DNA from 2 places in the Solibacillus sp. FSL W7-1436 genome. Region 2 is predicted to be linked to the other one. Evidence: riboswitches for the same ligand, from Rfam matches in the RefSeq annotation. Region 2 holds a riboswitch; the other holds the start of a gene.

Region 1 (3,424 bases), 400 kb from region 2:
TTATCCGAAAGCTTCTTATCTTACTTTCGGAATCGGGTTAGTACTGGTAGGATGCACTTTTGTAATGAATCAAATCTTCAGTTACCGGGAACCGGAAAAAGCACATACAAAAGATAAACGGCATGCTTTAAACGAATGGCTTATTGCTAATCAGCCAGTTAATAAATGGTTGTTTGGACTCGTTATTCTCCCACTTGTGATCGCACCGTTTTATAGCTGGACGCTGTTTTTTACGATGCTGGAATGGTATTTATTTTCGGGGCTTGTAATAGCCGGTATTATTTACATGCTGAAAGGTGACAGAGTAGAAGACAATAAGGACTGGGAGTATAAAGGGAAGACAAAAAAAATGCTTGATCTGATCGATTACCGCATACACCCGTTTAATATTTCGCTTATTATCTACATCCTGGTCATTGGCAGTTTTGTGTTAAGTAAGAGATTGGATATTCCGCTCTATATGGAAACAGGAGGCAACTCGCGCTACGTTACTTCTTTGCCAACAATTTCATTTTTAATGTCTTCCTTAATGGTCGTGAGTACGTTTATTTATATTATCAGTCATGGGGATTTCTTTAGTTTTCGTAAAGCCGAGTTAAGTTATGAAAGAGTCATGTTCGTCCACTTTGCAGAAATTATTGTATGTGGTGCTACCCTGTTTATTTTGATTTTCACATTAATCAATGCGTTATATGTGTATTTTTAGATGGATGGCTACTATCGACAATAGGCACACACCAGTAAATTATTGCATACTTTAACTACAATAAAAAGAGGTGAACTATTGAATCCGAATCAAGATTATACATCAGTGCAGCCCCAGTTTACATTCGACCTTAATAAAAACCCGTTGTTCGTAAAAGACCAGCAAAATTTTATTAATGTAATGGGCGTCAACCAGTTAAACACATTGGATAATATATCGCTGCTTGATATTTATTTGAGCGCCAATAATGTCATTGAACCGCACTACCACCAAAATGCGGCGGAACTTGTTTATTGTATTGCGGGAAGTGCGATTGTTTCGATTTTAAATCCGTTTACGAAACAGCTGATGCATTTTCCGATTACCCCCGGCCAGGTCGCAAACGTCCCTCAAGGTTGGTGGCATTACGAAGTCGCCACGCAAAACAACACGCATCTGCTTGCCATTTTCAACGCACCGACACCTGAAGTCATTTTAGGTTCCGACCTGCTCAAGCTGACACCAGCAAATATTATGGCCCACACATATGGGATGAACGAAAATTTATGGACGCAGGCAGTTGCACCGGTACGCCCGAATACCTTCATCGGTCCACCAAACCCATGGCAGCAAGTCCAGCCCGGCAACTACCGCGGCGGGTATGAGCAGTAGTTTTTCTCGGTCAAAGGAATCAAATTTCTAAAAAGCATTTGCATAATGAAACGGCCGTGTTATGATAACTGTGAAATTAACCTAATATTGGCAGAATATAATCTGCTCGTAATTGAATATGAAAACTACTGGGGGCGCCTGTTTGGCTGAGAAGTACCCTTTGCACCTGATCTAGGTAATACTAGCGTAGGAAAGTAGTGTCGATTCCCTATTTTATATTTTTGTATAGGCTACGATACCACTTTCTTAATTGAAAGTGGTTTTTTTGTTGCAAAAATTATTGTAAAGGATGGTAGAAATGAATAAAACGAGAAAGCTTACATACTCCGCGATTATCGCAGCGATTACGACGATTCTCAGCAGTATGGTGTACATCCCATTAGGTTTTGCGAAAATTTTTCCGATTCAGCATTTTGCCAATGTCGTATCGGCGGTACTGCTCGGTCCATGGTATGCGGTGTTACAGGCATTTCTTACATCGACGTTGAGAAACTTGATGGGGACAGGCAGTATCTTTGCCTATCCGGGAAGTATGATTGGCGCACTTCTCGCTGCATTTTTGTTTGCGAAAACGAAGAAGCTGGCGTTTGCAGCGGCAGGTGAAGTGATCGGGACAGGGTTGCTTGGTGCGATGGCTACTTATCCGATTGCGGTTTTATTTTTAGGTCAGGAAGCGGCGCTGTTCGGATTTGTCCCGGCATTTATGATGAGTTCGTTTGCGGGTGCGCTTTTAGGCTACGGTTTGCTGAAGGTGATGGTGAGAAACCGGGCGTTTGGCGGGATGCTTTATCAGAATGCGGGTTGATTTGTTGGGGTGTGTTTTTATTAGAACGTTTCGGGTGGTTATTAGAAGTTTGGGGCGGGATATTAGAAGTTCTGCGAAGTTTTTTTGAACAACTTATTGGTGGAGGAGTTTTTGCACTGACCTAGCGGTTTTATTAGAAGAATTGGAGCAGATATTAGAACTTCCGGGCGGGATATTAGAACTTTTACGGACTTTATTAGAATATTTTTTTGCTGGATGTGTTTTTAGAGTGGCACACCTATTTTATCGAACAGATATTAGAACTTTTGCGGATTTTATTAGCACATTTTATTAAGGGAGAATTTTTTCCACCGGCCTAGCTGTTTTATTAGAAGAGTTGGAGCAGATATTAGAAGTTCCGGGCAGGATATTTGAAGATCTGCGGGTGATATTAGAACAAACCACATACTTATTAGAACAACCGACACTTATATTAGAAAATCTCACTTTTATTAGAAGATTTTAAAATATATTAGAACAACTCAGCCCTTTATTAGAAAATGAAGCGCCGGGTATCAATGCACGCCACCCGGCACATTTTATTATGCTAAATTGATCTGCCATGACACGCCGTAGCGGTCATTTAGCCAGCCGAACTTCTTACTGAAACCGTAATCCCCGATTGGCATTAGCGGGTGTCCGCCTTCAAGCAGTTTTTCATACAGATGATCGATTTCCTTTTCCGTATCACATGTAATAAAAATAGAAAACGATGGTGTGAAGTCAAATTCATGTTTCAGATTACTGTCAATGCACATAAATTCCTGACCTTTAATCGAAAAAGTAGCCTGCATGACTTTTCCTTCATCTCCGCCTTCATTTGCCCCATAGCGGACAATGCTCGTAATTTCCGCGTCCTCGATCACTGATGTGTAGAAGTTCATTGCTTCTTCAGCAACACCGCCTTGAAACATTAAAAATGGTTTTGCGCTTTTCATTGTATCCTTCCCCTTCTGAATTCAAATTTACACAACTTCAATTTAGCCTATTTTAGCCTTTTGCGCGAACTTTTCTACCTATAAAAAGGCATCTCCTTACTCGAAGATGCCTTTTGTTTAATATTTAAATTTCGCGATAACGAGCTGCAATTCCTGTGCCAGTTCCGTTAAAGCTTGTGCAGATGATGAAATTTCTTCAATCGCGATAAGCTGTTGTTCCGAAGAGGCGGCAACTTCTTCAGAAATCGCGGCATTGTCTTGAGCAAATGAAGCCTTTTCCTGCACGCTGGAAGATGTTTCGAGAATAGATGCAGACACTTGTTG
Region 2 (3,424 bases):
GAAATTTGTGTGGAAAGTTCCCATAGCTGCTACAGAATTGGCACTTGCCTGTTTATATTCATTCAGCAGGGTTTGTAAGTCATTAAACGGTTCTTTACTGTTTGCAAGCACCCCAGCGCAAAAGGCACTCAGCAAGCAGCCGCTCCCTGTCATTCTAGTCACTTTTTCATGACCGCCCGTTACAAATCCGATTCTTTCCCCATCCGTAATAACATCTTGTTCTCCTGTAACAATTACAATAGATTGATATTTATTAGCCAACTGTTTGGCAGTCGCTGCAACATCGATATCCCCATTGCCGCTATCAACCCCTTTTGATGCCCAATCTGCTCCCGCAAGAGCCGCCAGTTCTCCAATATTGCAGCGGATCACATCAATTTTTAGAAGGTCGAGCAGTTGCTGGGCTGTTTCAGCTCGGAATTTCGTCGCCCCTACCCCTACCGGATCCAGAACGACCGGAGTTTGATGTTTATTTGCACTCAGTCCGGCTTGCTTCATCGATGCTACCGTCCGTTCGTTCAAAGTTCCCATATTTATTAGTAATGCATTTGACTGGGCAGCCATTTCTCCCGCTTCTTCTATCGCGTCCGCCATTACTGGTGAAGCCCCCACCGCCAGCAGACCATTTGCTGTAAAATTTGCGACGACATAGTTTGTAATGCAATGAACTAACGGTTGATTTTTATGAATTGCTTGCAGGCTCATTGACATACACTCCTTGTTCCCAGCTTTGCTTTGTCCAAGGCATCTCCCAGAACATCCATTCGTAATAGCAGCTTTTCTTAAAATGTTCCTGCAACACCTTCAGCTTTGCCGGTTGTTCTTTCGCATATCGATCCAGCATCTTTTTTTGTATTTCAATATTTTGAACCATTTCCTCGGATGCGTACAACGCAATCCACTGTTCATAAAGGGGGATATTGGGGCTTGCATCTTTTAGCCTTTGCCCAATTTCCTGATACAGCCATGGGCAAGGTAAAATCGCCGCAAAAGCTTCCGCTACATCTCCATTATGCACAGCATTATACATATGGCTTACATAGTTATAGGCTGCTGGGGCCGGTTCGAATAGTTCCAAATCATCCGATGTCACACCTAATTCTTTAAACGTTGTACGGTGTAACTCCAGCTCTGCATCATGAATAAATTTTGCAGTTTGCAGAAAATATTGAACATCGTCATCCGTTGTCGCTTTTGCAGCTGCAAGTGCAAGAACTTTCGTATAATGCTTCAAATAATAAGCATCCTGCAGCATATAAAACTTAAACTTTTCCAACGGTAAACTCCCATCAGCAATCCCTTGTACAAAAGGGTGATAGAAGCTGGCCTCCCAATAAAAATCCGTTTCTTTCCTTACCTTTTCACAAAATCCCATTGTTACTCCTCCTTATTGTTGGCGGAAGCACAAAAAAGACGCCTCAATATAGAGAGACGTCCCCAAAAAGTGTAAGTACCACTTTTCATTGCTCCCTACGTCCGTATTAACGGCCAGGTTCCAAGGGTCAGGTTTTAACCTTCTCAACACTATTGTGTCCCCCCGCAAATCAAATGCGTGTATATTTGCAAAAGAAAGACTCCACGTAAAAGATACGCGGAGCCAAAGTAAGTACATATGTATAGAGTGTACTTTGCTCCCTACGTCCGTATTAACGGCCAGGTTCTAAGGGTCAGGTTTTAACCTTCTCAACACTTCTGTGTCCCCCCGCAAATGCATTTAATTATCCCGAGTGTAACAAATTAATTCAAATCGGGCAAGTGAATTCAAAAAATTATGAAATTATAACTGCTACTCAGTATCAGCCAAATCTCCTTCTTAAATGGATGACAATCAAAAAAGTCAGATGAATTGTTTTTCATTTCATCTGACCGTCTATTTTGCTATTTCTTCACAACATTAAAATTAGCCCCGATAAGCTGCCAGTTTTGCGGGAATGGCAATCCTAATTTCCAATAGCCGACACCACGTAAATTCAAGCGCTTTACTAAATCGAATTTCGCCTGAATGGAACGCGCGTCCTCAAACCAGACAATATGTGAACGGCCTTGCTCATCATAGTAATTAAAGTATGGGGCCTGTGCTGTATAGTCAAATTGGATAGCCGCATTGTAGCGTTTTGCCACTTCAATTGCACGTTGAGGGCTTATTGCTTCTGCGTAGTCTCCACCTTGAACAAAAGGTAAGGTCCAATCGTAGCCATACAAATTTTGTCCCAGTAAAATTTTATTCGCCGGAATTTCTGTTAATGCATACTGTACTACTTGCTCGACTTGCGGCAGCGGAGAAACGGCCATTGGTGGACCAGCAGAATATCCCCATTCATATGTCATCAGCATAACAAAATCCACTATTTCGCCATGTGCCTTATAATCATGCCCCATAAACCATTCCCCTGGCTGATCCGCTCTCGTTTTGGGCGCCAATGCGGTAGAAACCGTATATCCTTCCGCATGCATGCGTTCGACAGCTCTTCGAAGAAAATTGTTATACGCCTCCCGCTGATCCCCTGAAATACGCTCAAAATCAAAATGGATATCCGAAATATTTCCGATACGCTTTGCTTCTGCTATGATATTGTCCAGCAGCAAATTTTGGACCGCGACACTCTGGAAAATATCCCGTGCAAGCTCAGCGCTAAACTGATAATCTTCGAGATTAGTAATCGCCATTGCTATACTTGTTTTCTCTTGTTCAGCAATCTCGGGCAAAGGATTAATAGTCGGTCCTTTTATTGAACCATCCCGACTCACCTCATAACTGAATACAGCTAAGTACGTTAAGTAAGGGTTTGCCTCACGAACTTGATCCAGCAGCACTTCATTTATTTCATTACCTCTTGGTTCTACATATGCCAAAATTTCTGCAGACCTTTTGGATGGTTCCGGTATATACAATGAGGTGCCGATCATGAGCAGTGCATCCGGACTCAGCCCGTTTGCTTGTGCGAGCGTTAAATAATTCACCTGAAAACGTTGACCAATAGACCATAAGCTATCCCCTGGCTGGACAATATAATATTGCCCTTTCAGTGGAACGACCAATGCTTGCCCGATCACTAACCGAGCGGGCTCCGGAATTTGGTTGGCTTCCACTATACTTTGAACTGTTGTTCCATAAGCCTGTGCGATTGCCCACAATGATTCTCCCGGTTGTACAACATGAATTTGAATTGTCCGTCCTCCTTTTTCTATGTACTAATTTATGAACTATATCCCGTGTTAATGCGGAAAGATAGGTTGGAAATACAGAAGTAATGACAAAAAAACAATTTTTAAACGATTTCATTTATTCATATGCGCAACCGCGTTAACTGTTTCATACTATAGTTGTGAGGTGAAAAAATGCCAAGAGTAAAATACCGGGATGCCGATATCGACTTAATCGCTCGAATGATGCGGGCCGAGGCGGAAGGCGAAGGAAAACAAG

What was found. Region 2 has a riboswitch for thiamine pyrophosphate ahead of tenA (thiaminase II). Riboswitches for the same ligand answer to the same signal wherever they lie in the genome.
Region 1: another riboswitch for thiamine pyrophosphate. It lies ahead of thiW (energy coupling factor transporter S component ThiW); the one in region 2 lies ahead of tenA (thiaminase II).

Annotation. Positions count from the first base shown of each region.
Region 1 covers NZ_JBBOWV010000001.1:531,303-534,726, forward strand. Annotated here, with positions in the region: gene MKX73_RS02645 (nucleotidyltransferase) at 1-706, shown strand, start outside; gene MKX73_RS02650 (cupin domain-containing protein) at 785-1,357, shown strand; TPP riboswitch at 1,478-1,567, shown strand; gene thiW (energy coupling factor transporter S component ThiW) at 1,656-2,162, shown strand; gene MKX73_RS02660 (VOC family protein) at 2,705-3,100, opposite strand; gene MKX73_RS02665 (hypothetical protein) at 3,218-3,424, opposite strand, start outside.
Region 2 covers NZ_JBBOWV010000001.1:132,025-135,448, forward strand. Annotated here, with positions in the region: gene thiM (hydroxyethylthiazole kinase) at 1-705, opposite strand, end outside; gene tenA (thiaminase II) at 683-1,375, opposite strand; TPP riboswitch at 1,451-1,549, opposite strand; TPP riboswitch at 1,616-1,714, opposite strand; gene MKX73_RS00640 (LysM peptidoglycan-binding domain-containing protein) at 1,879-3,135, opposite strand; gene MKX73_RS00645 (cell wall hydrolase) at 3,340-3,424, shown strand, end outside.